DNA from 2 places in the Tissierella sp. genome. Region 1 is predicted to be linked to the other one. Evidence: a T-box and tRNA genes for the amino acid it is inferred to sense, from the RefSeq annotation. Region 1 holds a T-box; the other holds one or more tRNA genes.
The links. The T-box of region 1 lies ahead of RIN63_RS01030 (valine--tRNA ligase). A T-box ahead of a tRNA ligase gene usually reads a tRNA of that ligase, here a tRNA-Val.

Region 1 (17,037 bases):
AAATCTTGGTTGGGTTAAGGACGAGAAGAATGCTGAAATCAGAGCGAAATTTAAAAAAGTCTTCGATTGGTTCGATGAAGTTGGCGACGAGGACAATCCTAACTCAATCGTTCTGCGTATCACCCTTACAGAGGGTACTATTATTGACAATGAGAAAAAATACGGTGAACTGGTGTATGAAGTTGACCTTGTAAACAAAACATCCAAGTAAATAAACCCTTATAATATAATCATGCTGTGAGAAGAATATAACACTGATTCAATTAAAAAGTTCCATATCAACTTAAAAAAAGTTGCTATGGAACTTATATTTACACCAATGAAAAGAATATATTCTATTTATACACTATTTTTCTTATGGTTTCCGGTGAAAGACAGTACTCCTCGGCAAGTTCTTCAATTCTTTCTTTGTTAAAAAATCTAGCTCTAATTTCTTCATTACGCTCTTTATAAAATATTCTTGCCCCTGTATCGTGTCCCCACTTCTTCCTTTCTACATTACTTGGAATATACAAGGTCTCTCCTGAGGTATATTTCTGTATCTCTTTGAGTAATTCATCTGGTAGAATATCTGATGCATTTCTATATTTCATTGAATGCACCTCACTAACTGTTTTTCGCTAAAAATTGCTCCAGCGTATCATACTTGTTTATAGTGACATCGTGGCTCTCAATCTCAGAAACGATATAACTTTCAAACTCTTGAGCCTTTTGCTTAAGTTGGCTTAAATTACTTACATCAAAGCTTCCAAGTAAATCCATTTCCTTAAGTCCAAATTCCTCTTTAATAACGCTGAGTTCATGTTGCAAATTAAGTGCATCCGGAAAAGCTCTCTGATAATCACCAGTATCACAATAATAATAAATCCTTCGCCAAGTTAGTGATACTTCCTCATACCATACTGCTAAATCCTTATAACTAGGCATCTTTAACTCTTTAGCCTTTAAGGGTTTATGTGCTGAGATAAACTTCCGGGTTGTGCTTATAATCTCATAACAGAGCTTCTTTAACTCTCCAACAGATTTTGCCTTGACAATCTCTTCGAAATAAGAAATAAAACTATCAGGTATTGCTTCCATTTGTGACAACTCTACAGTCTCCAATTCAAGTCTTTGCTTAAGGTATGTCCCATTGATGCAAGCAACTGCAATGGATAAATAACTGGCAATAAAGCCCGCTCCCATCTTCACTTTATAGAATGTATCTTCAAATATCATTGTACGATAAATTTCCATAGCAGTATCCAATTTCTGAAGAGCCCTCTTAAACATAAAATCTTTATCCTTAAGGTTTGCCATCAACTTTTCTTGAAACTCTACAAAACGCTTTTTATCTTCTTCGTTGCGTGAATACAGAATTATTGCATCAGCTAAGCCATTTGTAAAATCATCATTGAATTCTGCCATATTTTCTATACGCTTCCATGAGCGTGGATACAAGTCATGCCCTACACCATCAATAATAAAAGTCTTCGCCAGCTTATTTCCATTTTCATTTGCAGGTACAAAATAGTCAAAGCACTCACCATGACAATCATCTTCTAATGAATGCCCTGTAATTCCTAAGAGTAACGCGATATCGTCCTTATACTTTTCTTGTATTTGAGTTATAGCCCAATTTGTCAGTTCTTTTTGTGTTGGTTTCATTTTCATACACCTCTTTCAAAATTGTATTAAGGAATGGCCTTTCACTTATACGATAAGTATATGTGAATATGACATCCAAAACAATGCCTACATTTATTCTAAGAATTATACCCCATAAAGAGAAGTAAAGGATAATCATTATATATGACAAAAAGAGACCTTCTGGTCTCTTTTGAATCCTAATTATATCACAAAATTATTATTTCCTCTATATATGCTTATATTTCAAACCCGTTATTCATTTAGTGCTGCTTGTGCTGCTGCTAATTTTGCTATTGGTACTCTAAATGGTGAGCAGGATACATAGTCTAGACCTATTTGGTAGCAGAATTCTACTGAACTTGGTTCTCCACCATGCTCTCCACAGATACCTAGATGAATATCTGGTCTAGTTTCTTTTCCTAGCTTGATGGCTATTTTCATAAGTTTACCTACACCATCTCTGTCTATTACTTCAAAAGGACTATTTTTGAATATACCTTTATTCTCATAATCATCTAGGAATTTTCCAGCATCATCTCTTGAGAATCCAAAGCCCATTTGAGTAAGGTCATTTGTACCGAAGCTAAAGAATTCTGCTTCTGTTGCTATTTCATCAGCTGTTATAGCTGCTCTTGGTACTTCAAGCATTGTACCTATTACATATTTAACAGTATCATTTCTCTCTTCAAATACTAGGCCTATTTCCTCTAAGATTTCTCTTTTTACATATTTTAATTCTTCTATATGTCCAATTAGAGGTATCATTATCTCTGGACAAATACCTTCATATCCCTTTTTCTTTATATCTAAAGCAGCTTCTATGATTGCCCTAGTTTGCATCCTATATATTTCTGGGAAAGTAACTGCTAGTCTACATCCCCTATGACCTAGCATTGGATTAAATTCTGCCAATCCCTCTACTCTATCTTTCAAATTTTCAAAACTAACATTCATAGCCTTTGCTAATTCTCTAATATCCTCGTCCTTATTTGGTAAGAATTCATGTAGTGGTGGATCTAATAGTCTTACTGTAACTGGTAGTTCTCCCATTACCTCATAGATTTCGTAGAAATCCTTTCTTTGAACAGGTAAGAGTTCATCTAGTGCAGCTTTTCTCTCTTCTAGGTTATTTGCTAAGATCATTTTTCTTACTGATGAAATCCTAGATTCCTCGAAAAACATATGCTCAGTTCTACATAGTCCTATTCCTTCTGCACCAAATTTCAATGCTTGAGCTGCATCTCTAGGAGAATCTGCATTGGTTCTAACTCCCATTGTCCTTGTTTCATCTACCCAAGCCATGAATTCACCAAAGCTTCCACTTAGTGTTGGTTGAACTTTCTTAATCTCACCAAGATATACAGTTCCAGTACTTCCATCAAGGGAAATATAATCTCCTTCAGTTAGAGTTACATCCTTTGTCCTAACTGTCTTAGTTTCTTCATTAACTCTTATTTCACTACAACCAGCTACACAACATTTACCCATACCTCTTGCAACTACTGCCGCATGGGAAGTCATTCCGCCACGGGATGTAAGTATTCCTTCTGCTGCTACCATACCTTCAATATCTTCTGGGGAAGTTTCTTGTCTAACTAATATAACCTTTTCCCCTCTGGCTCTAGCTGCAACAACATCTTCTGCATTAAAATATATCTTGCCTGATGCTGCACCTGGAGATGCTGCAAGTCCCTTGGCTATATCTTTGGATGATTTAAGAGTCTTCTCATCAAAAGCCGGATGAAGTAATTGATTAAGTTGGTTTGGTTCAATACGAAGTATTGCCTCTTCCTTTGTAATTACCTTATCATTGACTAAATCAACAGCTACATTTATGGCAGCCTGTGCTGTTCTTTTTCCATTTCTAGTTTGAAGAATATAGAGCTTTCCATTTTCAATTGTAAACTCTATATCCTGCATATCCTTATAATGTTTCTCTAATACATGAGTAATCTTCACGAATTCTTCATATACTTCTGGCATTATACTCTTTAGCTCAGATATTTCACTAGGTGTTCTAATTCCTGCAACTACATCTTCTCCTTGAGCATTTATTAAATACTCACCAAATAGATGATTTTCTCCTGTTGCAGGATTCCTTGTAAATGCAACTCCAGTACCTGAAGTATCTCCCATATTTCCAAATACCATGGACTGAACATTTACTGCTGTTCCAAGTTTATGATCTATATTATTCAATTTTCTATATACAGTTGCTCTAGGATTATTCCATGATTCAAATACAGCCTTAATAGACAGTTCTAACTGTTTAATTGGTTCCTGTGGAAATTCTTCATTTTTTTCTTCAAGATATACTGCTTTATACTTCTCAACTAATAATTTCAAATCTTCTGCATCTAATTCTGTATCTAGCTCTACTCCTTTTTCTTCCTTCATGGATTCAAGTAAGGATTCAAATCTAACCTTTGGAATTTCCATTGCTACATCGGAGAACATTTGAATAAATCTCCTATAGCTATCATAAGCAAATCTTTCATTACCAGTTGATTTTGCCAAGCCTTTAACGGATATATCGTTTAAACCTAGATTAAGTATTGTATCCATCATACCAGGCATTGAAAATACTGAACCTGATCTAACTGATACTAATAAAGGGTTATTTTCATCAGAAAAGCTTTTTCCCAGATTTTTTTCTAGCTCTTTTAAATGAAGATGTACTTCATCTAAAAGCTCTGTCCAAAGCGTTTTGTTTTCTTCATAAAAACGAGTACATGCAGCAGTTGTAATAGTGAATCCTGGAGGTACTGGTAAACCAATATTAGTCATTTCCGCTAGGTTTGCACCCTTGCCTCCTAATAAACTTTTCATTTCCTTTGTGCCTTCATTAAAACTATATACATATTTATTCTCCATCTAAAACTCCCCTTCCAAATTTTATATTATTCATTAAAGTTTACACCATTTTTTCTAAGTAAAGATAGAATTATCTCTGAAGTTTCTTCTATAGCTTTATTTGCAACATTTATTACTGGGCAACCTACCCTTTTCATGATTTTCTCTGCATAATCAAGTTCATCGAGTATTCTCTCGAGGCTTGCATAGCTTGAACCACTAGGTAATCCTAGAGCCTTTAGTCTTTCTTCTCTTATTTCATTTAATTTCTCGGGAGAATTAGTAAGACCTATTATCTTTTTAGCAGGTATTTTAAATATCTCCTTTGGTGGTTCAACTTCATTAACTAAAGGTAGATTGGCTACCTTAATATTCTTATTTGCTAAGTACATTGAAAGTGGAGTCTTTGATGTCCTGGAAACACCTAATAAAACAATATCAGCCTTTTCAAATCCTCGTGGATCCTTACCATCATCATATTTAACAGCAAATTCTATGGCAGCTACCCTTTTGAAATATGCTTCATCTAGTTTTCTTATGACACCTGGCTCCCGTGAAGGCTCTGCATTTAGTTTTTTCTTTAGAACTTCTACGAGGGGGCTCATCAGATCAATGGATTCTAACTTTGTATCCCGGACATAGTTCTCTATATATTCAACGAGGGATATATCCACTAAGGTATAAATAAGGATTGAATTTTCAATACTAGCAGCTTCATCAAGTATCTCTTTTAATCTTCCTATATCATGGATATATGGGTATCTTTTGATTTCGTAATTATCAGTCTTAAATTGAGATATGGCAGCTCGAGTGACTAAAGCTCCTGTTTCTCCCAAGGAATCTGATATAACATATACTTTTAATCCTTCCAATAGATCTCCTCCTTTCAATTGTGTTGCTCTATATAATTATATAGTATGACACATTTAATTTAATGTCAACATAATTCTATAAAAAAAATCAAAGAATTATATGGTATTTATACCCCTAATCCTTTGATTTTATGTTTAGTAGCTATTTTATTATTAAAGCAAATTCACAAAATATATATTAGACTCTAATATAATCTACATACTTATAATGTAAATCATCTTGATTATATACTTCAGATTCATTAACTATCTTCCAATCCTCTAGTAAATCAAGATTTGGAATAAAGGTATCTGCACCTTCAAAAGCTTGAAATATTTTAGTTATATAAGCCTTGTTACAATGAGATATCATTTGTTTTGCAATATTTCCTCCTCCTATGAGAAAATTTTTCATTTCATCATTAGGATTTAGCTCCTTCAGTAATGGAAATAGCTCATCTGTAGAATTAATTACAATTCCACCCTCTGCTTTATATGTCTTATCTCTTGAGATTACTATGTTTATTCTATTAGGTAATGCCCTCTTATCTGGTAAGGATTCAAATGTTCTTCTTCCCATTATGATAATATTACCTTCTGTAAGAAGCCTAAATCTTTTTAAGTCCTCAGATATTTTGTAGAGTAAATCTCCATCATATCCAATATTCCAATTGCTATCTACTGCAAATATTAAAATCATATTGCCCTCCTATTAACTTTATGCTTTATCTTCAATTCTAGTTTTTCCATAACAATACCAAATATCCATGAAATACATATTATTGCAAATAACTGGAACGCAAATGCTAAAGTCATAGAGTAGTTCTTTATCTGTGTGAATAGATTTAGTTCCCTCAATATTCTTATAAAGAATATGTGAGATAAATATATGGTAAATGAATGCTTGCTTAAAGAACTAATGACTCTATTATCGATCCAATTATACTTTCTAATCTTAAGCATATCAGCTAATACATAAATATTTACTATGGAAATTAGGCTAAATATCCACCAACCATATCTATATAACCCCTTGGATATAAGAGGCAACTGTGCAATATCTCCATATCTATCTGCGAAATAATATAGTGTAAATATGGTATAAATAGTAAATATGATTATTCTTAATGCCCTAGTTAATTCAAATCCTTTTATTTTTAAATTAGCAAATACAATACCTAATCCAAAAAATATAATGTAATTCATAAAAAATCTATCTTTGAAAGGCATTTTTATATATAGAATAGTAATGGCATTTAATATAAAGAAGATGCTCATTGATAACACATCATTGTTTATTTTTTTATATATCTTTAAACATAAGGGAAAAACAAGATAAAATTGTATAATTAACACCATGTAGTATAGATGAAAACTCGCTCTTCCAAGGATTAAATCCTTTACTATGCTTACTATATTGATTGCAGAATTATAGTAAAAATAATTTGCAAAAGTATAAATTCCACTCCATATTAAATATGGAAATAAAATTTTCAACATCCTTTTCTTGTAAAAGTCTAATGTTTTATATTCCTTATTATGATATGCATAATACAATACAAATCCACTAATAAAGACAAAGCAAGGGACCGCAAATTGAGATAAGGTGTTTAGTAGAATAATAATTTTATACTGTATACTTCCATAAGTAAAGGAGGTCCAAAACTCAGCTGTAACATGAATCATAATTACAAGAATACAGCAAATAGCTCTAATCCATTCTATCTCTCCTAATTTTTTACTATGTGCTACCTTATCCATATTCATTCTCCTCTTAGTTTATATATTATCTTAGCTGCTTCAATTATAATAGTTTTTTTGTGAGCTTGTCAACTTTGGAGAATAAGCAAATTTTTATATTTTAGTAGATATAAATTCATAAAATGCACAAGCTATATGAAATAACATTAAGAAATTTATTAATTAGGAGATGACATCATGAAAGGTAAAAAAGAGAAGAAGAAAGGTCTTCAGTTTCCAACAGCTTTTACAGTATTATTTATTGTTCTAATTTTAGCAGCATTGTTGACTTATATAGTCCCTGCAGGACTTTATTCTAGACTAACTTATGATCCAGACCAAAGTCTTTTCCTTGTTGAAGATTCTGCAGGTGAAAGTAGCACTTTACCTGCTTCACAAGAGACTTTAAATAGCTTAAATATCAAAATGGATATTGAGAAGTTTATAGATGGTAGTATTAGAAAGCCTATAGCGATCCCAGGAACTTATGAGGAAATAGAGCAATCACCTCAAGGTTTGTTATCTATTATCATGTCACCTGTCCAAGGTGTAATGGATACTGTTGATATCATGGTCTTTGTTTTGATACTTGGTGGTATAATAGGTTTAATTAACAAAACTGGTACCTTTGATGCTGGTATTGCAGCATTATCAAAGAAAACTAAAGGAAAAGAATTCTTGTTAGTAATTTTTGTTTCTGCTTTAATAGCTATAGGTGGCACAACATTTGGGTTGGCAGAAGAAACAATAGCCTTATATCCTATATTAATGCCTATATTTATAGCTAATGGATATGATGCAATCATTGGTATCGCTGCAATCTATATGGGATCTTCTATCGGTTCCATGTTCTCTACTGTAAATCCTTTTTCAGTAGTTATTGCCTCAAATGCAGCAGGAATATCCTTTAATGAAGGCCTTGTTTTTCGTCTAATATCATTAGTACTGGCAATGATAATAACATTAGTGTATATTTATGCATATGCTAAAAAAATTAAAAAGGATCCAAAGGCCTCTTTAACCTATGAGGACAATAAGAGTATCGAAGAGAGATTCTTGAAAGATTATGATCCAGATAATGTCCTGCCTTTTAATTGGAGAAGAATGCTAATACTTCTCATATTTTTAGGAGCATTTCCGATTATGGTTTGGGGTGTATCCACAGGTGTTTGGTGGTTCCCAGAGATGTCAGGATTATTCTTAGCAGTGGCCATTATAATTATATTCTTATCAGGCCTTTCTGAAAAAGAAGCAGTCAATACCTTCTTAGCAGGTGCTGCAGATCTAATAGGAGTTGTCTTAATTATTGGTGTGGCTAGAGCCATTAATATAGTAATGGATAATGGAATGATCTCTGATACTTTACTTTATGCTTCATCAACTGTCATTGAAAATATGAGTGGAGGCATTTTTGCAGTAGTTCAAATGTTGCTATTTAGCTTTTTAGGATTCTTTGTACCATCATCATCTGGTCTTGCAACTTTATCTATGCCTATAATGGCACCTTTAGCTGATACAGTAGGAGTATCAAGGGATATTGTAGTTACTGCATATAACTGGGGTCAAGGTTGGATGTCTTTTATCACTCCAACAGGCCTTATCTTAGCAACCCTTGAGATGGTAGATGTAACATATAATAAATGGTTAAAATTCATACTTCCATTAATGGGAATTATTGGAGTATTTGCAGCTGTAATGTTATTCATTCAAACAATAATATAAAGATAGGTGATTAAATGAATATATTAGAAAACTTAAATCCCAAAAGAGTATTTTACTATTTTGAACAATTAACACAAATTCCTAGATGCTCCTATGATGAGCAAAATGTAAGTGATTATCTAAAAAGTATAGGAAAAAAACTAGGGCTTGAAACAATACAAGATGATTTACTAAATATCATCATTAGAAAGCCTGCTACTAAAGGATATGAAGAGTCAGAAGGAGTTATAATTCAAGGACATATGGATATGGTATGCGAAAAAGAAGACGACTCCAATCATAATTTTAAAACTGACCCTATAGAATTAATTATTGATGGAGATTATATTAGGGCTAATAAAACTACTTTGGGAGCAGATAATGGAATTGCCATAGCAATGGGCCTAGCCATACTTGAAGATAATACTTTGGAGCATCCAATGATAGAATTGTTGGTTACATCTTCAGAGGAAACTGAAATGGATGGAGCTCTAGGATTATCAGACAAAGTCTTAAAGGGAAGAAGATTATTAAATGTAGACTCAGAAGAAGAAGGAATACTTGTAACGGGATCTGCTGGTGGAGAATTAATTGAAATCAGAGTTCCTGCTGAATACGACAATATCTCAGGATATGATGAAGTAAGTATTGAAGTTCGTGGATTGATGGGTGGCCATTCTGGTATGGAAATCCATAAGCCTAGAGCTAATGCAAACAAGATATTGAATAATATACTAAAAGAGATAAAAGCATCCTTAGATATAAAATTAGTAGCTATTACAGGAGGAACTAAAGATAATGCTATTCCAAGACAGTCTGTGGCCAATATTGGAGTAAGTACTGAAGATTTATCTAAATTCAATAATATAATTGAAGAAATGAAAAAGAAAGTACTTGATGATAGTAAAACTCACGAGCCAAATATAGAAATAGTAATTACAAAAGGAGATTCAGTTTCAAAGGTGTTTAAAGATACAGTACTTAATACTGTAATCTCGCTACTTGATAATATCCCTACGGGAGTATTTACTAGATTGCCAGAAAATGAAGAAATCGTTGAAAGTTCCAGTAACTTAGCTATAATTAAAACTGAAGATGGCAGAATTATAATTCAAGTTTCAACTCGAAGTTCAGCAGAAAACAATCTATTAAAATTAAGAGAAAAAATTGTAGCATCTGTAAATGAGGCTAACTGCCAATATGAAATTAGCGGTAGCTATCCTCACTGGGAATACAATCCAGAATCAAGATTAAGAGATACAGCTTTAAAAGTCTATGAAGACTTATTCCACATAAAGATGGAATCAACTGTTATTCATGCAGGATTGGAATGTGGAGTCTTGGCAAAAAAATATCCACTAGACATCATTTCCTTTGGTCCCAATATGTATGATGTCCATACTCCACAAGAAAAGCTTAGTATTTCCTCTACAGAGAGGACATATCAATACCTTATTGAATTGTTAAAGCAGCTAAAATAAGAATATATACCCCCTAGTCTAATGACTAGGGGGTACTTAAAATCCATCATTTCTGTTTATAAAATGAATTGCTTATTTTATGCCTTGAAATTATATATTGGTTTTATTATATCTAGAACCTCAGCAGTTTCAGTTAAATTATTCAATATTTCTTCTATAGGCTTATAGGCAAAGGGAGATTCGTCTAAGGTATGTTCATTTATTGAGGTTGAATAAATACCCTCCATACTCTTTTTAAAGTCATCTAGAGTTACAGCTCCCTTTGCAACATTTCTACTCATAAGCCTTCCAGCCCCATGAGGAGCAGAATAGTTCCACTCTGGATTACCTTTTCCTATGGCAATTATTGAACCATCTCTCATGTTTATTGGTATTAGAATTTTCTCACCTTCATAGGCTGAGATAGCACCTTTTCTAATTATATTATCCTCAAAATTAATATAATTGTGAACGGTCTCAAAATAGCTGAATTCATTTAATCCCTTTCCTAGCAGTTCTCTAAGAATAATATCTGCCATCATTTCACGATTTAGACTTGCATATTCTTGACATATTTTCATATCATGGAGATACTTATCTCTATATTCTCCAGTTAAATAACATAAGGCTTTAGGATAATTAGGCTGAAGTTCATCATATTCCTTTTTCAATTCAGCTAGAACTTTCTTTATTTCCTTTCGTCTGCCTTCTTCTTTATATTTAGCAATTATCTCTTCTCTTTTTATAAAATAATCCTCTTTACCACTACATAAATCTATGGCAAGTTTCTGATAAATCTCTGCAACTTGCTTCCCTAGATTTCTACTACCTGAATGGATTACTAGGTATTTATTTTTTTGGCTGTCTACCCCAACTTCGACAAAGTGATTGCCAGACCCCAGGGTCCCTATACTTCTTTCAATTCTTTTAGTATCCTTCAAATCCCTAAAGCAATATAAGTCATTTAGCTTATCAAATTTAAACCTTCTTTCATTATGGGTGGCTTTACCTGATGGAACTTTATTCTTTATTATGTCATCTAATTTTGGTAGATCTAAGACTAGATCTCCAAGCTCCACAGTAAGCATGCCACAACCCAAATCAACCCCAACAATATTGGGTATTACTTTATCTCCCATATCTGCTGTAAAACCGATTACACAGCCCATACCTTGATGAACATCAGGCATTATTCGGACCTTAGAATCTTTTATGAAATCTTGATCTAATAATTCAATAATTTGCTCCTTTGCTCCATCCTCTAGATTATCTGTAAAAACTTTAGCAATACTATATTTCCCTTGTAGTTCCATTTAACCACCTCTTTAATATCATAACATAAGTTTTCCCCATTCATCTTTACTAAGGATATAATGGTGAAATTCTTCATTTTCTATCTCAATATCATTTACATACTTAAATCCAGATTTTTTAATCACTCTATTTGAAGGTATATTATGTGTCAATGCTATTGCATTTAATACTTCAATATTAGTATTGTCAAATAAGTATTTTACTAATCCTTGTGCTGCCTGAGTTGTATATCCCTTAGATCTATAATCCTTTGAAATAGCATAGGCTATCTCTCTATTTGGTGGTGGTAACTCATCTTTTATAAATGTAGCACACCAACCGATAAACTCTTTTGTCTCCTTTAATATGATACCCAGAATTAATCCTTCCTCTTCGATATTTGGAATAGAGTCTAAAAAATGCTTATTCTTTTCCATATGAAAATCTATAAGAATTTTCCTTCTTTCTTCCTTTGTGGATATCCAATCAGGTAAATAATCTGTTATTTCAGGTTGTAAAGTAAGAGCATACAGCTCATCTAAATCCTCTAATCTAAACTCTCTTAATACTATATCCTTACACTCTATTATAAAAGCATTTTTTGAACTTCTCTCTTCATAATTAATATCTATATTATTTGACATGATAATTTTCATCCTTTCAATGGATTTGTTTTCTTGTCTCATCAGTAGAGTCATTTGTTTGTGACTTCAATTAATTCTGCCATAATTAATACTTCTATTCTACTTTCCAACTGATTATGCATTATCTCTATTATTCCATTAGCTTCTAATGATTTAGCCTTGTTCCTCGATATTCCCAATATATTAGAAATCAACTTGTCTATACGAAATTTACATTGATATGGATTACATAATACTATATAATCCCCTTTCTTAAATTCCATATCATCTCCTACTATATCATAATCTACACTAGACCAGTCAATATCAGCCCTATTCCTTAAAAATAATTCCTTGTCCTTACCTAAGTCTAAAGCATATTGTAAATTATTGCTTTCAAACTTCTCATACTCAATCTTGGAAATATCAGTTACTTTTATTCTCTCATGAATGCTTAAGTTATAGGTATGTTTGCATTTTTCACATTGATAAATTAACCATACATCTAGATATTTTCCATTTGCATTGATCCTAAACTTTTTTGTACTTATATAGTTTGTCTTACATCCACATCCAGCACAATTACGAAATATCTTAAAAGAATCCTTTTGCATAATCGTATATTCAATTCTTCTTAAATAGCCCATTTTACTCTCCTTTGTTTACCAGAATATACAAAGGCTATTACATCTCTCTTGGTATATTTGCAATAGCCTTAGCTACGCAAAACAAAAAGGTATGCCCATATCTTTCCTCCTAAAATTATCTTTATTTCCAATCTATCTTAATCCAATACTACCTACATTTCTACCTCAAACATTTATTTAAAAAAGAATAAGCCAATATACCTTATGTATATGGGCTTATTCTTTTAAAATTGTTTTTTCATTAGAAGGATAATACGCTGTATACTTTTTTCAGATAAAAAGTATTTATTAGCTAATTCTATAGCTGTATATCCTTGCTGATAGTCAGTATATATTTGTTGATTTCGTATGTCTAACTCCATGCGTATAGTAGTCTTTGCTCCCCATTCCCGTCTTTTATTTTCTTTTCTAGGAATATAGATACATCCACCATCAACATATTTATAAATTAACTCTATAATTTCTACAGGAAATATATCCTCTGCTCTTTTATAGCTCATTTTGCCCTCCTAAAAATATATTCTTTTAGGAATAGCAATGGCTACAACAAAATAAATTTTTTCAATTAATTTGCATTAGCCAGTGCTATGCAAAAATAACATATCTTCTCATAAAACAATCCCCCTCTGAGGTTAGTATACTTCATAAGTATATTTACCGCAATAAATTTTACCTTTATTAAATTAGGAAAGAGAAGTTATTTTTATTTCCTTTGCATTGCAGCATGCTTTTATATCCCCTATAGTTTGTTTAAATAACTCAGTAAATTTATCCTCTGTGGTGATTACCACCTCTTCTATTTCTGCCTTCATTGATAGAGAGTTTTCAGACTTATACTTTCTTGTTTCAGAAATAATGTCCTTTAATTCTTCTCCAAAGATAATAATCTCATCATCAATAGGTTTTTCAGTCTCCCAATACAACTTGTGTAGAGAAATACCCTTTTCACGCTGCCTAAAAAATTCTTGATAAATATATTCAGTTATATGTGGAACATAAATGGCGTATAACTTTAATATATTGAGCATGGAATAATATAGGGCGTATTGGGCTGATTGTCGTTCTTTATAACCATGGATTTCAGGTTGATATAAACGCTCCTTAACAATCTCAAAATAATAATCACATAGATCCTTCCAGAAAAAATCATCAATTTCATGTCTAGCTGATCCTATTTCATATTGGTCAAGAAATTTCTTTGCATTAATGGTAGTTTGCTTGCATCTCTCAATTATCCATCTATCTACAGGCATCAAATCAATATCAGCATTAAGATCAATGTCTTGCAAATGAGATATTGAAAACTTAGATGCATTCCATAGCTTTGTTATAAATCTTCTAGCTATACCTAATTCATCAATTGAGAAGAATGTATCTGTTCCAAGCTTAGAATTAGCAGCCCAATATCTTATTATATCAGCAGAGTGATTTTCAATAAGCAATTTTGGTTCTAACTGAGAATTACTCTTTGACTTGCTAATTTTCTCTCCCTTTTTAGCAAGAACAAATCCAGAAACCATTATATCCTTCCAAGGAATTTGACCTGTATGGTAAAGACTTTTAACTATAGTATAAAAGGCCCATGTTCGTATAATTTCATGAGCCTGTGCCCTCAAACTCATTGGTAAAATCCTATCTGAAATATCATTTTCTTCTTCCCATTTTGCATTTATCTGAGGAGTAACTGACGAAGTAGCCCAAGTATCAAAAACAGATCTTTCAGGTATAAATTCATCACATCCACATGTACAAGAACTTTTAGGTTTTGTTTCTAGAGGATTTACAGGCAATGTATTTTCATCTGCAATTATTATCTCTCCACAATTTTTACAATACCATATTGGAAAAGGAACTCCAAAGTATCTTTGCCGAGATATACACCAATCCCACTTAAGGTTTTCAACCCATAATACATATCTGTTTTTCATATATTCAGGATACCAATTGATTTTATCAGCTGCTTTTAAAAATAATTCTTTATTTGTGAGTATATCAATATACCACTGTCTTGACGGTATAATTTCAATTTCCTTTCCACATCGCTCGTGTACAGCCACATTATGCTTGATGCTTTTTGATTCTAAAAGCAATCCTTCTTTTGAAAGCAAATCGATAATCTGTCTTCGAGCAGCTAAAACCTTTAAACCCCTTATTAATGGAACATTTTCATCTATCCTTCCATCAGCTAGAATAACCTTTCTGTAAGGCAGTTTATATGTTTCATACCATTCTAGGTCAGTAGAGTCACCAAAGGTTGCACACATAACTACACCTGTTCCCTTATCCATACTTACTTTGTTATCTGCCAATATAGGAATTTCATAATCATATAATGGAACCATGGCATTTTTACCAATATATTCTTTATATCTACTATCCTCTGGATTTACAAATAGACAAACACAGCCATATAGCAATTCTGGTCTTGTTGTAGCTATTAATAAATCTTCTGCTTCTGCTTTAAATTTAATGTAATTAAATGTGGCATCTTTCTCAATAGTATCTAACTCCGCTTGAGCTATTGAAGTCTGACATTCAGTACACCATAATACTGGTGATTCTTTCATATATGCCTTTTTATCTTTTAAAAGTTTTATAAAGGATCTTTGCGATATTCTTTGAACCATAGGGTTAATTGTTTCATATTGAAGGGACCAGTCAACTGAAAATCCCAAAGACTGCCATAAATCTTTAAATTCCTCTTCATATTTTGCAGAGCTTATAATACATTTTCTTATAAATTCACTTCTTGGAAGGTTTTTGGCAATAATACCTTCATCTTTTTCAACAAGTCTTTCAGTTGGTAAGCCGTTATCGTCAAAGCCAAAAGGATAAAAAACATTGTATCCTTGCATTCGCTTATATCGTGCTATCATTTCTGCCTGTGTGTAGGAAAATATATGTCCAATGTGCAGATTGCCACTAACAGTAGGTGGTGGAGTATCAATAGAATAGATTTCTTTTTTACTATCTAAATCAAAATTATATATGGAATTTTCTTTCCAAAGCTTTTGCATCTCTTTTTCTACTTCTTTAAAGTCATATTTTTTCTCCATGGTAATACCTCCTTAAATTTACGAACACAAAACAAAAACCGCCCTAAGCTTTTAAATTTGCTTAGGGCGGATTATATATAAGTCCGCGGTACCACCTAAATTCAGATATGACTATCTGCACTCTGTCAATACGAGATAAAATATATTATCTGATATTGCTTTCCTTTTAACGGTGGAAATTTCCGTTGAAGCCTACTAAGATTATATCTTTTCGGTTCACAACTCAAAGGCTACTTCCATACTTCCTTCACGAAGATTTTCACCAACCATCTTCTCTCTTTGCTTCAGGTGAATATGTACTACTCCTTATCAATGCCATTTTGTTCGTGTTCATTTATACTATGATATTTTATTATTCCAGAAAAGTCAACATTAATTTTTTATTTTTTACTTTCTACATCTGAGCTACAATGAAGGAATATCGTTTAGGAAAGGTGCTATGAATAAGTGATTTAGCAAAAATATCACAGTATTACACTAGAAGGCATAAAATGTATAAAAACCTATAGTAAAGGAGCTTAAGTTTATGAATGACTATCCTCATAATACAGATTTATCTAATCAATATCAGCATCCGTCTAATTATACATGCTTAAATGCAACAGGTTGCTTTAACCAACTCTGTAGATATTTTACACCGTGCACATTTCCTCCCCCATCAATAACTAAACCAATGTTGGATTATACTGTTGCAGTGCCAATTAACTTAGCCAAGTCATTAGAAGGAAAGTACTTCGTAGGATATGCTGATAACCTCACCTTCGGGAGAGGTACAAATGCTTGGGCTAGATTATACAACCCTCCAAATTCTAGAGTAAATTTACATGTGACTGTGTGGACGGTAAGTGATATATCTATATCTAGCTTTAGAGCCCAGATTTGGTTTAATGCCATTCCACCAGGAACGATCCAAAATTCCACCCTTATAACTCCAGCTAACATGGCACTTTGTCCCTTACCATCTCCTATGGTAAAACTTCAGTATGCAAGCAATGTGGCAGGAGATCCAACTGAAGGAGTTAAGGCTTTTGTTCGCCGAGGCCAACCAGAGACTACATTGGTAGATGATGAACAAGGAAAGTTTATCTTTCCACCTGGTGGATCTTTTCTAATTTTCCTATCTAATCCAGAGACACCAGAGCTAGAGGCTGCTGGTAGGGTTGCCTTTGGCTGGTGGGAGGAAC
Region 2 (17,037 bases), on a different contig from region 1:
AAGTTCAATTTTTATATCAGCTAGTATCTTACCCCTATCTCTAGACATAACAATAACTCTATCACTTAAATAAATAGCTTCATCAACATCATGGGTAACCATAAGTGCAGTTCTCTTATTATCTTGTATTATTGTCTCTAATTGGACCTGTAATAGTTGACGCATTTGGAAATCAACAGCACCTAAAGGCTCATCCATTAATAAAATTTCTGGGTCACATGCCAGTGCACGAAGTAAAGCAACTCTTTGTTTCATTCCTCCTGATATTTCATGAACATAATAGTTTGCATACTCTTCAAGTTGGGCCATTTCCAATAACTCTTTAAGCTTTTCTTCACGATCTTTCTTTGGCATACCTTGCAACTTCATTGGATACATAATATTTTCTCCAACCTTCATCCATGGAAATAAAGCATAGTTTTGAAATACAAATGCCCTATCCGGTCCAGGCTTATTAACCTCTTTACCATTTACAGTAATGTTTCCGCCTTCATGTTTTAAAAATCCTGCAATAATATTTAATGTTGTTGTTTTTCCACAACCCGATGGCCCTAGTAAGGAAACAAATTCTCCCTCATCTACATTAAAAGAGATATCTTCCAATACAGTATTCATTGACTTTTTATCTCTTCTATTTGAAAAAATCTTAGTAATTCCTTCTACAGATATAGACATCTTTTTCACCTTTCCTATTCTAGACTTAAAAACTTAATTTTTGTATCATCCCAAAATTCTTCTGTCATACCTAAAAGCTGAATAAGTTTTTCTCTTTGGTTTAACTCCTCTGCTACCTTATTGTAGACAGTTAAAAAGTCTTCAAAAGCCTTCGTATCTACAATATCCTTTCTGACAACCAAACTATAAGAAATATAATCATCTATTGATAGAGGAGCAAAATTGAACTCTGGTAGCATTGCTGCCTTAGTTAAATCTAAAACTGCCCCATCTATTTGCCCACCTTTTAAGGAATAAGGCAAGGTAACTGGGGACAACTCTATAATTTCTTCAATTTGTTTATAGCTTTCCTTAGCAAGTTTATGTAGATGTTCTCTCTTATGTCCAATTCCTATTCTACCAATATTTTCAACATCATCTTTATAGGCTATGACTTCAGCATTCATAATTACAGGTCCATAAATTAGAAAATCATCATTTGCTCGAACTAAATGCAAAGACATATGATTGCAATAAAATGCCATATCAATTTCATCTGAGCTCAAGGCCCATTGTGCTGTATTACTTCAGCAGTCTTTAAAAGTAAAATCAAATAATTTTTCTTCCTCATCTACAGCATTGATATTTTTTATATCCATACTTTCATTTGTTTCAATAATTCTCTGGAGAAGTAGTCCCGTTATATCAGCTCCAGATCCAATCCTTAAACCTAAGTCAGTGTTTTCTATTTGTTGCTCTCTAGGTATATAATGAGAAATTCCTAATCCCAACATAATTATAAGAGAGAAAAAAATAAGTATTCTTTTGTTTGTATTCATATAATCCCACTCTATATTGTTTGTGACTTGTCTAACTTTTGAAATTCTATGCGTTTTATGTTGTTTATATCAGAAATACTATATCAGAACTTTTTGTTTTTTAGAATAATTATAGAAATCTTTGATAGTAATATGACATAGTATAGGAAAATATAATCACACTTTCCACAAATTTCATATATAATTGTTTTGTAATCCAACGGATTAACTAACTCTAGGAGGCTAGTATGGAGAATTTTGATTTAATAAAAAATGGAACTTTAAAGGCTAAAGAAATCAAAAAAAATGGAGGCAAGATAGCAGGTACTTACTGTAGTTTTGCACCTGTTGAAATACTCGATGCTGCAGGTATTCATATCGTGAACCTAAGTGCTAATACTGATAAAACAATAATTGATGCTGAATCAGATCTTCCTACAAATGTATGTCCTTTAATTAAATCAAGCTACGGAGCTGCAATTTCAGACCATAGTGGTTATACATATTTATCAGATATAATTATTGGAGAAACAACATGTGATGGGAAGAAAAAGATGTATGAGCTATTAAGTGAGTTTAAGGATATGCACATTATGCAAGTGCCACAAGGAACTGATAGAAGTTATTCACCACTTATGTGGGAAAAAGAAGTTAGATTGTTAATAAAAACCCTAGAAGAAAAATTTGATGTAGAGATCACTGAAGAAAAATTAAGAGAAGCCACATCTTTTAGAAATAAATATAGAAGCTTATATGGTGAACTATTTGAACTTAGCAAACTAGAACCACCTGCAATTACAGGATTTGATGCATATAAAATACTCCAAGGATATAAATTTAATTTTAATTTAGAAGAAGAATACAAACAGCTTGAGGAAATTATAGTCAATATTAAAAAAGAATATGAAGAAGGTTCAAGACCAGTAGATAAAAAGGCTAAAAGAATTCTTATTACTGGCTGTCCTATAGGTGGAGTGTTAGATAAGATAGTTAATACTATTGAAAATAGTGGTGATGTAGTTGTTTGCTTTGATAATTGCGATGGTGTAAAGCCTATTAGAAGTAATGTTGATGAAAATTGTGATGATATTGTAAAAGCTATAGCAACTAGATATTTAAATATTGGCTGTGCAATTATGTCACCTAATATTAGTAGGATGGAATTATTGCCAAAACTAGTAGATGAGTTTAAAGTCGATGGTGTTATTGAAGTATTACTGCAGACCTGTCATCCTTATAGTGTTGAACAACGGGCAGTAAAAAACTTAATGACCGATTTAGATATACCTTATATGGCCATAGAAACAGATTACTCAAAATCTAATATTGGACAAATCAAGACTAGAATTGCTGCTTTTATGGAGATTTTATAATATATGATCATACAAATGAAATTCATTGTCTCATATATAGCAATTATGATATAATTAACTGCTGTAAATTTGTCGAAAAGAGGCGCATTCTACATAAATGAAAAGTCAAAAATCAATGAAGAAAGCAACTTTTTATATTATATATCTGGGGATAATTGCTAAAATCTTATCTTTTGCAAAAGAAACACTTATGGCTTCAAAAATAGGAATTAATTATAAGATGGACTCATATTTATTGGCATTTAGTACTATTATGCTTATTTCAAGTCTCATAAGTGATGGAATGATTATTGGAATTATACCTTTATTGCAAGAAATTCAAGAAAGACATGGTATTAATAGAAAGATACGATTTACAAATAATTTAATAAATATAACAGGAGTTTTCTCCTTTATTTTAATTGCTATAGGATTTATAGGAGCTCCCGTTATTGTAAAAGTATTTGGTCCTGGATTTACTGGAAAGGAATTAGATAAGACCATTTTATTATTTAGAATAGGATTACCTGTTATACCAATATCATTGATAAATGCAATATTCTCTGGATTTCTACAATCAGTACATTCTTTTAAGGGCGGTCCTAAGGGGAGAGTTGCAAGTCCAATTATGCATATAATTTATCTATTGTTTTTTTCAAGATTCTATGGATTAAAAGGACTCATGATAACAGATATTGTGGCAAATATTGTTCAAATATTTATTTTTTCAAAGGGTCTTAGGACAAATGAATTTAAGTATTTCTTTAGATTTGATTTAAAGGATAGGTATATTAGAAAATTAGAATATTATTTGATTCCTATACTTGCAGGTGTTGGTCTCAATGAATTAAATCTTTCTATTGATAATGCAGTAGCATCAACTCTATCTGAAGGAAGTATTGCTGGATTAAGCTTTGCCAACAATATTATTGATTTGTTTTTAGGTGTATTTATTGCAGCCATAGTCACAGTTATATTTCCAGTACTATCTGAAGATTATCACAAACATGATGAAGAACATTTTAAAAGTGAAATTAGGCACTGCTTTCATATGGTATTAATTATTGTATTACCTGTTTCTATTATATTAATTATTATGGCAGAGCCCTTAGTTAAAATATTATTTCAAAGAGGTGCCTTTAATATACAAGCATCCCTACTGACTTCAAGGGCATTGACAAATTATGCAATTGGCTTAACAGCCATGGCCCTATATCCATTAATTATTCGAGCATATTATTCGATTCAAGATACAAAAACACCTATTTCCATTGGTTTTCGTACTTTGATTTTAAATGGAATTTTGAACTTATTTTTATCTAAGTTTATGGGGCCAGGTGGTATTGCATTAAGTAGTAGTATCTCTATTACATTAGCTCTAATATATGGCCTTATTGATTTAAATAGGAAATTACAAATTGAAGAAAAGTCTCATTTTAAAAGTATGACTTTTAAAATGAGTATATCAGAAATAATTATGACAACCTGTCTACTTTTAATCCATGGTGCAATATCAAATATATTAAAAGATTCTTTGATAAATAATATATTGGATGTACTTATATCAGCTACAATAAGCCTAGGTCTATATGTAAAGGTATGTAAATCACTGAATATATTAAAAAGTTATTAAACTCTTTTTAATAAGAGCTTAATAACTTTTTTATTAATTCTACATTTAATGAATATGAAATACAGTCATGGACAATGCCATAACAGCCATACCTGCAATTGCTCCATATACTGAAATATGATGGTCTTCGTGTTTTTGTGAAGATGGCAATAATTCATCTAGAGATACGAATATCATAATTCCTGCAACTATAGAAAATAAAATTCCAAATACTAAGTCATTAAAGAATCTTGATAAAATTAAATATCCTAATATTGCTCCTAAGGGCTGACAAAGCCCTACAAGGGATGAATATATAAATGCTTTCTTTTTGCTACCTGTGGAATAAAAAATTGGCACTGATATGGCTATACTTAGGGGTATATTGTGTAGTATTACTGCTGCAGCTATGGGAATGGCCACAGTTATATCCTTTAGTCCGGCAGTGAATATAGCTAATCCCTCAGGCAAATTATGTATAGCTATGGCAACTGCCGACATAAGTCCTAGTTTTGATAAATGCTCACCTTCCTCATTATCATGGTGATGGTGATCGTGGTGGTCATGGTCATGTCCATGATAATGTCCTCCAAATTTATGTACTAGTTTCTCTACAATTGCAGTAATCAACATGCCTCCAAAAAAACCACATAAAGCTATAATATTATTATGCTCTCCATAATATGATTCTATTAATTCCATTCCTTCTGGCAAAATAGCCATAAATGATACATATATCATTATCCCTGCTGAAAAGCTTAGGGAAAGTGATAAGAATCTTTTATTTGTTTCTTTCACGAAAAAAGATACTAAACTACCTAATCCCATGGAAAGACCTACTATAGTTGTAAGCCCTAGTGATAGCAATACTTCCTTACTCATTCTTCTCTTCCTCCATTGGTTTTTGTTTTTTTATTAATATAGATGTTACAAGAGCTGTAATTGGAATAGTAAGTACCAATCCAATGCTACCTGATAATGATCGTATTACTTCTGTTGCAATTATGTCTAAGTTCATTATTTCTGTTAGGCTAGTTTCATATGCCATAAATAATAATAAAAGAGGTATAGATGATCCTGTATATGCTAGAATCAAAGTATTAGTCATAGTTCCCATTACATCTTTACCTACATTCATCCCTGAATTAAATAATTCCTTTGTAGTTAAATTGTTATTAACAGAATGGACTTCATCAATTGCAGAAGCTATTGACATTCCTACATCCATTATTGCCCCTAAAGACCCAATAATTATACCTGAAAAAAGTAAATTCTTAAAATTAAAGCTTACCTCTTGTGGGATATACATTAACATTGTAGCTTCCTCGGCACTTAATCCTGTTAAGTGTATTTTCACACCTACATAGTAGGAAATCAATCCTGCTATTATAACTCCCATGGAAGTACCTATTATAGCTGCTATACTCTTGTTGTTAATCCCTGATACTAAAAATATGGTGATGATTGTAACACCTATGGATATAGCAATTGATATAGGTATTGGATTTGCACCTTTTAAGATTTGAGGTAATAAGATATAGAATACTGAAGCTATAGTTATAGTTAGAGAGATAATGGCTTTGAAGCCTTTCATCTTTCCAACAACAAGAATTATCAATATAAATAATATGGCCAAATAAATAATATAATTAGTTCTTGCGAAATCAGCGATATATACTTCATGATAACCCTCATATTCATCAACCATTACTACTACTTTATCGCCCTTTTTCACATAAATACTATAGGCGTCATTATCTGGGATATGATTTTCTATTTCTAAAACTTCATCTTTATATTTTCCACTAGTGATCTTTAGTTTTACATCTTGGTATTGAATATTTCCTCCATATTCTTCTGAGGCTTGTGCTTCTCCAGCTTCGAGGACTATGGCATTTTCCATAGTTGATTCCATATATTCTTCCTCTGCAAAGACAGAAAAACTACTAATCATCAATATCATAATTATAAATAATAAGGCTTTTTTCATATTGTCCTCCTTAGTTCAGGCTTTGAAAGTATTATACCATAATATGCCTTAGAATTTTAAAAAAATATTGCCTAGAGATTAACTCTGGCAATATTATTAATTCATGGATAATGTTATTATAGGTATGATAACTGATAAAGCAAATGAAAATATAAGTAAGTATATTACTATTTTTGTTAATTTTGAATTTTTCATGCTACACCTCCAATTCAGCAAACAATGCTATTTCCTAAATATTTATGCGGGTATCTAGATTATTATTCGAATTTTGTGGTGGGCGGTATAGGACTCGAACCTACGACTTTCACCACGTCAAGATGACACTCTACCAGCTGAGTTAACCGCCCATATAAAAGTATAATACTATATTTAGATGATTTATGCAATAGAAAAATGTGGGACAGAGGGACAGGAGTTGTGTCCCACTATGAAGCAAATGGGACTGTCCCCTTTACTTCAGCTTAAATATAACTTTTGTTTTACTATATCTTTTGATATAATTAGAGTATCTAAATAAATATAAGGGGTGTTAATATTGAATATTTTAATCGGTAAAGGCGGAAAAGTTGAAATTCTGCCAGTATTTAAAGGCACGGAAACTTTGGAAAAATCACCTGAATTATATAGCTATGTAATTGAGAAGGAACTTTTCAAAGCTTCTTGTGGTGAAATCTATTCTGATGTTTCTTTTAGAGGTAATAATGTTATTTTATTAGGACTTGGGGAAGAAGATAAACTAAATCTTGAATCCCTTAGAAAAGCCTTTTACAAGCTAGGAAAAGAATTGATGAAGTTGAAAATTGAATCAGCTACAGTTACAGTAGCGAAGTTTGAAAATCTTTGCTATAGAAAAACTAATATGGCCATAGCTGAGGGATTATTACAATCAGAATACTCATTTGAAAAATATCTATCAGAAAAGAAAGTAAAGCCAACTGTTAAGGACTTCTATTTAGATGTCATAGAAGATAAAAAGGAAAAAGTGGAAGATGGTATCAAGGAGATTACTAGTATAGTAGAAGGTATTTTCTTAGCAAGAGATTTGGCTAATGAACCAGCTATAACTCTAACTCCTTTAGAATTGGCTACTCGTGCTAAGGACGAACTATCAGGTCTAGGTGTTGAAGTAGAAATCTTTGGTCGTGAAAAAATTGAAGAATTAGGTATGACAGCATTTTTAGCTGTTACTAAAGGGTCTGCTAATGAACCTCAATTCATTGTAATGAAATGGAATGGAGATAGTGAGTCAGAAGAAAAATTGGCTCTAGTTGGTAAAGGATTAACTTACGATTCAGGTGGATATTCCATCAAACCTGGAAGTAGTATGGTATCTATGCATGGTGATATGGCTGGATCTGCTTCTGTTGTAGGAGTGATGAAAGCTATTGCCAAAACAAAGGTAAAAAGAAATGTTGTTGCAATTGTAGCTGCTTGTGAGAACCTGATTTCAGGTGAAGCATATAAACCAGGAGATGTAATAGGCTCAATGGCTGGAAAAACTATTGAAGTATGGAGCACTGATGCGGAAGGTAGGTTAACTCTAGCTGATGCATTATGGTATGCAGCAACAGTAGAAAAAGCTGACAAAATAGTTGATATCGCTACTCTTACTGGTGCATGTGTTGTTGCCTTAGGAGGTATAAATACTGGAGCAGTAACAAATGATCAAGCCTTGATGGATGCTGTGAAGGACGCTGCAGAATTAGCAGGAGAACCAGTATGGCAAATGCCTACAAATGAGGAATATAAGGAAAGTATAAAGGGAACTGTGGGAGATTTAAGGAATTCCACTGTAGGTGGGGCTGGCACCATAACTGCTGGACTTTTCCTAGAAGAGTTTGTAAATAATGTTCCTTGGGTTCATTTAGATATTGCAGGTACATCATCTAACTCTGCTGAAAGAGGATATTTACCAAAGGGAGCTTCAGGTGTTCCTGTTAAAACTCTATATAATTTGGCAAAAGGATGTAAGGGGCAAGGTTGTAGTCACTAATATATATTAAGAAATGCCAGAAGAATAATTCTTCTGGCATTTTTTATCTGGGACACTACTCCTGTCCCTCTGTCCCATTTTTTACGGTAAATGTTATAGCTATTGCTATGATTAAAAGAACTGATGCTGTTATATATGCGTATTTATATGATCCTGATGAATCTAGTAAAGTAGCTGCCGTCATAGGCCCTATTACTCCACCTAATCCCCATGCGGTAAATAATACGCCATAATTCATACCAAAATTCTTGCTGCCATAGGCATCTGAGGCCATAGCTGGAAATATGGAAAATCCTCCACCATAACATAGGCCTGTTACAGCTACTCCAATACTAAGAAGATATACATTGGAATACATAGTGAACAAAAACATATTAATTCCTTGGACTACAAATATTATGCGAATTAAAGCAAGTCTTGGAATTTTATCTGATATGAATCCTCCTAAAAATCTTCCTAAGCTGTTGAATAGGGCCAATATAATAACTAAAATAAATCCTGCCTCCCATCCTACTTGAAGCTTGGCTATGTTAGATATATGACCTACTATCATAAGCCCTGCTGATGATGAGAAACCTAACATAAGCCATAATTTGTAAAAGTGTGTGTCCATCAACATATATTTCCAATCATGGTCCTTACTAGGGCTTTTATGTACTTCCTTTTTCTTGTCTCCAAAATTAAGATCCTTTGGTGGACTTTTTATTAATAGAGATAAGGGAACTGCAATTAATAGAATGAATATGCCTAGATAAATAAAAGTCTTTGAAATACCTACTGCCTTTATAAGATAGTTGGATAATGGAGAATAAAATGCAGAGGATAAGCCTACTCCTGCTACAACTATACCTGTAACCATACCCTTTTTCTCAGGTGGAAACCATTTTACACCAGTAGATGTAGTAGCTACATTTATAATACCAGATCCCACCCCTACAAGAACTCCCATTGTAAGTATCATTATGGTAGGATTTGTAGTAAATCCTGAGAATATTAGACCTAGACCTATTAATATACTACCTATTAAAGAAGGAAGAGTAGGTCCCTTTGAATCTACTATTTTACCAAATATAACCATAGCAATTACAAAGCAAATAGTTAATGTTGTATAAGGAAGGGATGCTTCCTTGCTAGTCCAGTTTAATTGATTTACAAGAGCCTTGCTGATGACACTCCAAACATATAGTATAGCAGAAATAAAATTAATTCCAGTTGCTGCCCACAATACTGCATAAGCCTTTTTACCCCAATTGTTAGTCATAATTCCCTCCTAGTGAAATTTTTACCAATTATTATTATATCATTGGAAAGTCCAATAATCTATACAAAAGATAATATGCCTAATTTTATTATTTATATATATTTGTAAGGTTTTTGTAACCCCTATTTTTACAAGATATTGTATAATTAAGAAAAGGAGATGAGAGTCATGAAGAATAGAAAATTTCTTTTAGTCACAATCCTGCTTATTGTCTTTAGTATTATAATTTCGGGATGTTCTTCAAGTAAAAATGCAAAGTATGAAACTACACAAGATGTAGCCCCCCAAACTGCACCGTCAGACATGGGCAATTCTGCTGATTATGATTTCGGCGGAGCAGAAAAAGATATGATTGCTGAGGAAAAAGGCTACGACATGACTGAGCCTGATAAAATTATAACTACTCTTTCAATATCTATGCAAACAAAAGAATTCATGGATACTACTGATAAACTAATTAACATCGTAGGAAAATATAAGGGCTATGTTGAAAACTCTGATATTTCCTATAACAACTTTGTATATTCTACTAGATTAAAATATTCCAACTACACCATTAGAATTCCTAGGGAGAATCTAGAAAACTTTACTAATGAGTTAAAAGAAATAGGAAATATAATATCTCAAAATACTTCTAAAATAGATATTACTAAGCAATATAGAGATACAGAATCAAGATTGAAAGTCTTGGAAGTAAAAGAGGAAAGAATACTGGCATTAATGGAAAAAGCTGAAAAGATGGAAGATATAATTGTTCTTGAAAATCAACTAAGCGATATTATCTATGAAAAGGAAAACTTGACTGCAAATATAATGGATATGGATGATAAGGTAGATTACAGCACTGCCCATATTCAAATTGAAGAAGTTGCAAAATTAACTAGTGAAGAAACTATAAAGACTACTTTCTGGACTAAGGTTGCAAATGCAATAAAGGATTCAACATATTTCTTCAGCTACAATATACAAAACTTAATCATAGGATTTATCTATTTCATTCCTTATGGATTGATAATTGGAGTTATACTTTATGTAATATACAGATTTACAAGAAAAAGACAAGATAAATTCCCTAGAGAATAGGCAATACACAGAAAACAAGGTGTCAAATCAGGCTCCTTGTTTTTTCCTTTATCTTAGCTTTTCTGCAAAATGACTAAAGTAACTATCTTATAACTTTATTCATTTTATTAGTATAATCATTGATTTACCAACAATTGTAACATATAATTTAAGATGAATAAGAAAAGGGGGGATATAATGATACTTGAGATTAAAGACATTCACAAGAGCTTTTCAGGGACTGAGGTGCTACATGGGGTTTCTTTTTCTATCACAAGTGGTAAAGCTATGGGATTTCTAGGTAGAAATGGTGCTGGTAAGACTACTACTATAAGAATACTTATGGGCTTATTTGATGCAAATGATGGAGAAATCCTTTTAGATGGAAAGAAATTTAATCCTAGGGAACATTCAATTGGGTATTTACCAGAGGAAAGAGGACTATACCCTAAGCAAAAAGTATTGGACCAACTTACATACTTTGGAGAATTAAGAGGACTCTCAAAAAAAAGTGCTAAGGAAAACACATTATTTTGGCTAGAAAGACTAGGTGTATCTGAGTACAAGGATAAGAAGCTAGAGACTCTTTCTAAGGGTAATCAACAAAAGGTACAGATTGTTGAAACCTTAATATGTAATCCAGATATAATCATCTTAGATGAACCATTCAGCGGATTAGACCCAGTTAATTCACAGATATTAAAAGATGTAATCAGTGAGCTAATTGACAAAGGTAAGCTAGTTATTTTCTCTAGTCATCAAATGAGTTATGTAGAGGAATTCTGTGAGGAGATTGCCTTAATAGATAAAGGAAATATAGTTTTAACAGGAAGCTTAAAGGCTATAAAGAAAGAATACGGCAGAAACAGAATGACACTTAGTTCTTCAAATCAAAGTTTGGATGAACTACATAATCTTCTATCCAGTAAAGTACATGGCATAAATATAGCAGAAGCAAAAAATGGTCATCTTATTATAGAGTTGCTAAATGGAAAGAGCAAAAAAGACTTGCTTAATGATTTAATATCACTTGATATTGATGTGGAGAGATTTTCCATTTATGAGCCAAGTTTAACAGATATATTCGTTGAAAAGGTAGGTGATAAATAGTGGAAAGTCTATGGATAGTACTTAAGTTTGAATTATTTAATTTCCTGAAAAACAAGGTGTTTAAAATATCTACTATTATTTTAAGCTTGCTTATTATAATAGGGCTTTCTGTACCAACAATAATGGATGCCTTAGGAAAACCACTATTTGGAGAAGATAAGGTAGATATTATGCCATCTGAAGGAGTTTCCATGAGTTACGGTATTTTAATAGAAGATACTTCAATTAATGTGGAAGATATTAAATCAATGCTAGCTGATATTAATATAGTTGCTACTAAGACTACTGAGGAATTAAGTAATCTGGTTAATTCAGATGATATTGTAGCAGGATTCATAGTTAAGACTCCTACAAAATATGAATATCTAGTAAAGAATACAGGGGCAAATAATAGTAATAGATATAGATTTGAAGATGTAATGCTAAATCTATATAGAAATAATCAATTACTAGAAAAAGGCATAGACTCCAATGCAGTAGCTGAAATCTATAGTGTGCCAATAGAATATGAAACTACTGTCCTTGGAAAGGATAGTATGAAAAATTATTTATATACTTATATTCTAATCTTTGGATTGTATTTTATTATAATGTTTTATGGCCAATTAACAGCCACTGCTGTTGCCAGTGAGAAGAGTAATCGCACTATGGAAATCCTTGTAACCAGCACTAGCACTAAAAGCCTTATATTTGGAAAGGTCTTGGCTGGGGCATTGGCTGGAATCATTCAATTTGGAACTATGATTTTAGTTGCAGCTGTTACTTACAAACTTAATGTTGCTGCATGGGATCATAGATTAGATTTCATCTTTAATATCCCTGGAAATGTAATAGGGATTTTCTCTATCTTTGGTATATTGGGATATCTTTTCTATCTATTTATTTATGGCGCAATTGGAGCCTTAGTATCTAGAACTGAAGATGTAGGTACAAGTTCAACTCCACTTACTTTAATATTTGTTGCAGCTTTTATGATATCCATGATAGGCCTTACTTCCCCTGATATGTTTGCATTGAAAGTAGCCTCATTTATACCATTTACATCTTTCATGGCAATGTTTGTAAGGGTCTCTATGGGAGATGTCTCAACAATTCAAGTAGGAATATCCTTGTTAATATTAGTCGTATCCACTGTAATAACTGGAGTCTTTGGTGCCAAGATATATAGACTAGGTACTTTAATGTATGGGAACCCTATAAAGATTACAAAAGCAATTAAATTGCTGAAGAATAGATAAAAAAACTGAGCATATCATAATGATATGCTCAGTTTCTTTATATGCTATATCTTGAACTTTTCCACCAATCCATTTAATTCTTCTGCAAGCCTAGCTAATTGTCCACTTGAATTTGCTATCTCTTCCATTCCAGCAGTTTGTTCCTCTATGGCTGCAGATGACTCTTGTGTACTTGCTGCATTTTCTTCTGCTATTGCTGATAATGATTCTACTATTTCTAATAATTCGTCTTTTTTGCTATCTATTTCTTTTTCAGAATCATTTATTGTTTTTACGCCATTTTTAACAGTCTCTATAGCAAAGGCTATCATCTTGAATTTTTCTCTAGTATCAAATACACCTTGAGATTGTTCAGCTAGTATCTTACCTACATCTTCCATGGTTGAAACGGATTCTTCTGTAGCATTCTTTAGTTCATCGATAATTATTTTTATTTCTTCAGTGAACCCATTAGATTGCTCTGCTAGTTTTCTAATCTCTTCAGCTACTACTGCAAATCCCCTACCTGCCTCTCCTGCTCTAGCAGCTTCTATAGCAGCATTTAATGCAAGTAAATTAGTTTGGTCTGCTATACTTTGTATCATGGAAGAAGCATTCTCAATTTTTTGTGCATTTGCATTTGTACCTTTTATAACATCAAATATCTTCTTTGTTGCTTTTTCACTTTCTTCAGTTTTCTTAACCAATTCATGCAAGATATAGAATCCTTCTTCTTTCCTCTTATCTATATCCTCTGCTGCAGTATTTAACCCAACTACATATCCATCATTTATATCTATCAACTCACCGATTTCAATTGCCTTATTAGCAGCCTTTTCAGTATCTATTGCTTGATCTGTTGCTCCTCTTGCAATTTCATCTATGGCTCTAGCTACTTCCTCTGAGGCCAAAGATGATTGTTCAGATGTAGCAGATAATTCCTCCGATGAAGATGACACATGATGAGATGTATCTAATACATCTTTTATCAATCCACTAAAATTCTCTTGTAAATGAGCAACAGATGTGCCGATACTGCCAATCTCGTCTTTTCTACTAGCTAGTTTTTCTAGCCTACTATTATTATCCATTGTCAAATCATATCTTGCTAATCTTTCTATCTCTTGAGATACATGAATTATTGGATCAGTAATATTTTTTCCTACTAGAAGAACACTTCCTAAAGCAATAAATACACTTATCCAAATAATTAATGCAGTAGATTTCATGAGTGTATCACTATGTCCTTTTATAGCTTCAGTGGAAGCTGTAATAGATGTTCCCACAAATAAAAGTCCAACAATTTCATCCTCTGCATTCTTAATCGGTTGATATGCGGTAAAATAATCTTCACCTAATATATTTGCTTCACCTATATAGGTTTCTCCATTCATTACAGCATCGTATGCTGCACTATCAGTACCTAAGAAGGTGCCAACTGCCCTCTCCCCATTATCTAACATAACATTTGATGATATACTCTTGAAATCATCTCCTACTCTTGCAAATATAGTAGCTACATCCCCTAAGTCTTTCAGTATAGCATCTACCATATCGTGTCTACTTTGGATATCTCTACCTCTAAAATCATAAAGGGTTTCACCCTCTAGACTTATATCACCAAAAAATCTACTGAAATAGTAGTTTGCTGATGATATATCTCCTTCTAACTTGTCCACTAGCATTTGAGCTTGAATATCACTCATTCCTCTTGTGGCACTAAGATAGGATAATGTCCCTATAGCTAAAGATGATAATAAAATTATTACACCAAAATACAATATAAGCTTAATTTTTATACTTTTCACTGCTTCCACCTCGTCCTTTGTAGTTAATATGTAATATGACTTATCAACATGTATTATATCAAATATTGTTGAAACATGGTATAATAATCCACAAATGTTTTATACCCTAGATTTTTCCAATTCTTATATTAATATTACTAAGATACAAAAAAACAGAGCTAGTTAGCTCTGTTTTCTTAAATTAAATGGCATGCTACCATATGGTCTGGTGCTACTTCTCTAAGGACTGGCTCTATTTTATGGCATTTTTCCGTGGCGTATTTACATCTAGTAACAAACTTACATCCTGTTGGAGGATTAAGGGGGCTTGGTACATCTCCTTCCAATACAGTCATGGTTCTTTCCCTTGCAGTTTTAGGATCTGGCTCTAGGACTGATGAAAGAAGTGCTTGGGTATATGGATGTAGGGGATGATTATAGATTTCTTCACTAGGTCCTATTTCAATAAGCTTACCTAAATACATTACCCCTATACGCTGAGATATGTGCCTCACCATGGACAAATCATGAGCAATGAATAAATAAGTTAGACCCATTTCATTTTGTAAATCTTCTAGCATATTTACCACCTGAGCTTGAATAGATACATCCAAGGCTGATATTGGTTCATCGCATAATATGAACTCAGGATTAATTGATAATGCTCTGGCAATTCCTATTCTCTGTCTTTGTCCCCCTGAGAACTCATGAGGATATCTATCTAAGTGGCTTTTCCCCAATCCTACCTTTTCCAGCAATTCTATAACCTTTTCTTTTCTTTCTTTTTTACTTCCTATATGATAAACATCTAAGGGTTCAGATATTATGTCTTCAACAGTTAAAGTTGGGTTAAGGGATGCATAAGGGTCTTGGAATATTACTTGCATCTTCCTCCTGTAAGGTTTTAATTCTGATTCTTTTAGTTTAGCTATATCTTCTCCACGATAAATTATTTCTCCATCAGTGATATCAAAGAGTCTAATAATACTTCTACCTGTAGTAGATTTACCACATCCCGACTCACCTACTAAGCCAAGGGTCTCTCCTTGATTGATATAAAAGCTAACACCATCTACTGCTTTTAGATGCTGTTGTTTTGCAATAAAAGAAGATTTGTTCACTGGAAAATATTTTTTCAAATTATTTACTTCAATTAACTTTATTTTTTCTTTATTTTCCATGTCCTTCATCTCCTTTACCTTTAGATTTATCTAAAAGCCAGCACATAGCTCTATGGCTTTTCCCTTCATAATAGTATTCTGGTTGATTATCTACACAAATATCCATTGCATAAGGACATCTCTCTGCAAATGGACAACCCTTTGGCATGTTAGATAAATCAGGTGGGTTGCCTTTTATAGGAACTAACCTTTGTCTTTCTTTAGTATCTTTTTTTGGAAGTGATTGAAGTAATCCCTTTGTATATGGATGTAGTGGATTATAAAATATATCATCTACAGTACCTTCTTCCATTACTAAGCCACCATACATAACCATTACCTTAGAACAAGTATTGGCAACAACACCTAGGTCATGGGTGATTAAAATAATTGAAGTATCCATCTTTTCCTTTAATTCCATTAATAATTCTAGTATTTGAGCTTGTATGGTCACATCTAGGGCTGTAGTAGGCTCATCTGCAATAAGCAAATCTGGTTCACAGCTTAATGCCATTGCAATGATAGCTCGTTGTCTCATACCTCCACTAAACTCATGAGGATAATTATTGTATCTTTCCTCAGGTGAAGGTATACCTACTATTTTAAGGATTTCTATAGCCTTTGCTTTGGCTTCAGATTTACTTAATCCTTGATGTCTTCTGATTACATCAGTTATCTGTGTTCCCACAGTAAATACTGGATTTAAAGATGTCATAGGGTCTTGAAATATCATAGCTATATCATTCCCACGAATTTTCAACATTTCTTTTTCAGATTTATCTAATATATTTTCGTCTTTATATATTATTTCTCCATCTGTAATCTTACCCGTTCCCCTGAGTAATCTGATTATAGACATGGAAGTAACAGTTTTTCCACTTCCTGATTCTCCAACTATCCCTAGTACTTCTCCTTTTTCCAGATTAAATGAAACGCCACGAATGGCTTTAACCTCACCACTATTATTAAAAAAAGAAACCTTTAAATCTTTTATACTTAATAAGGGTTCTTTCATATTAAA

Region 2: it encodes a tRNA-Val, which carries the amino acid that the T-box ahead of RIN63_RS01030 (valine--tRNA ligase) is inferred to sense. The anticodon was not compared.

What each region holds. Positions count from the first base shown of each region.
Region 1 is NZ_JAVKTS010000001.1:212,506-229,542, reverse strand. It holds gene RIN63_RS01095 (pyridoxamine 5'-phosphate oxidase family protein) at 1-211, shown strand, start outside; gene RIN63_RS01090 (CD3324 family protein) at 336-593, opposite strand; gene RIN63_RS01085 (hypothetical protein) at 607-1,647, opposite strand; gene ppdK (pyruvate, phosphate dikinase) at 1,882-4,503, opposite strand; gene RIN63_RS01075 (pyruvate, water dikinase regulatory protein) at 4,530-5,354, opposite strand; gene RIN63_RS01070 (dihydrofolate reductase) at 5,533-6,033, opposite strand; gene RIN63_RS01065 (acyltransferase) at 6,030-7,094, opposite strand; gene RIN63_RS01060 (YfcC family protein) at 7,272-8,795, shown strand; gene RIN63_RS01055 (aminoacyl-histidine dipeptidase) at 8,810-10,255, shown strand; gene RIN63_RS01050 (RtcB family protein) at 10,333-11,547, opposite strand; gene RIN63_RS01045 (GNAT family N-acetyltransferase) at 11,566-12,171, opposite strand; gene RIN63_RS01040 (DUF1062 domain-containing protein) at 12,222-12,797, opposite strand; gene RIN63_RS01035 (CD3324 family protein) at 13,022-13,297, opposite strand; gene RIN63_RS01030 (valine--tRNA ligase) at 13,481-15,853, opposite strand; T-box leader at 15,913-16,175, opposite strand; gene RIN63_RS01025 (DUF6143 family protein) at 16,380-17,037, shown strand, end outside.
Region 2 is NZ_JAVKTS010000005.1:171,023-188,059, reverse strand. It holds gene saoA (ABC transporter ATP-binding protein SaoA) at 1-675, opposite strand, end outside; gene saoB (ABC transporter substrate-binding (seleno)protein SaoB) at 690-1,493, opposite strand; gene RIN63_RS12965 (double-cubane-cluster-containing anaerobic reductase) at 1,721-2,845, shown strand; gene murJ (murein biosynthesis integral membrane protein MurJ) at 2,943-4,457, shown strand; gene zupT (zinc transporter ZupT) at 4,503-5,318, opposite strand; gene RIN63_RS12950 (YibE/F family protein) at 5,311-6,426, opposite strand; tRNA gene RIN63_RS12945 (tRNA-Val) at 6,698-6,773, opposite strand; gene RIN63_RS12940 (leucyl aminopeptidase) at 6,962-8,419, shown strand; gene RIN63_RS12935 (OFA family MFS transporter) at 8,475-9,680, opposite strand; gene RIN63_RS12930 (DUF4349 domain-containing protein) at 9,849-10,763, shown strand; gene RIN63_RS12925 (ATP-binding cassette domain-containing protein) at 10,941-11,852, shown strand; gene RIN63_RS12920 (ABC transporter permease) at 11,852-13,090, shown strand; gene RIN63_RS12915 (methyl-accepting chemotaxis protein) at 13,135-14,877, opposite strand; gene RIN63_RS12910 (dipeptide ABC transporter ATP-binding protein) at 15,054-16,037, opposite strand; gene RIN63_RS12905 (ABC transporter ATP-binding protein) at 16,027-17,031, opposite strand.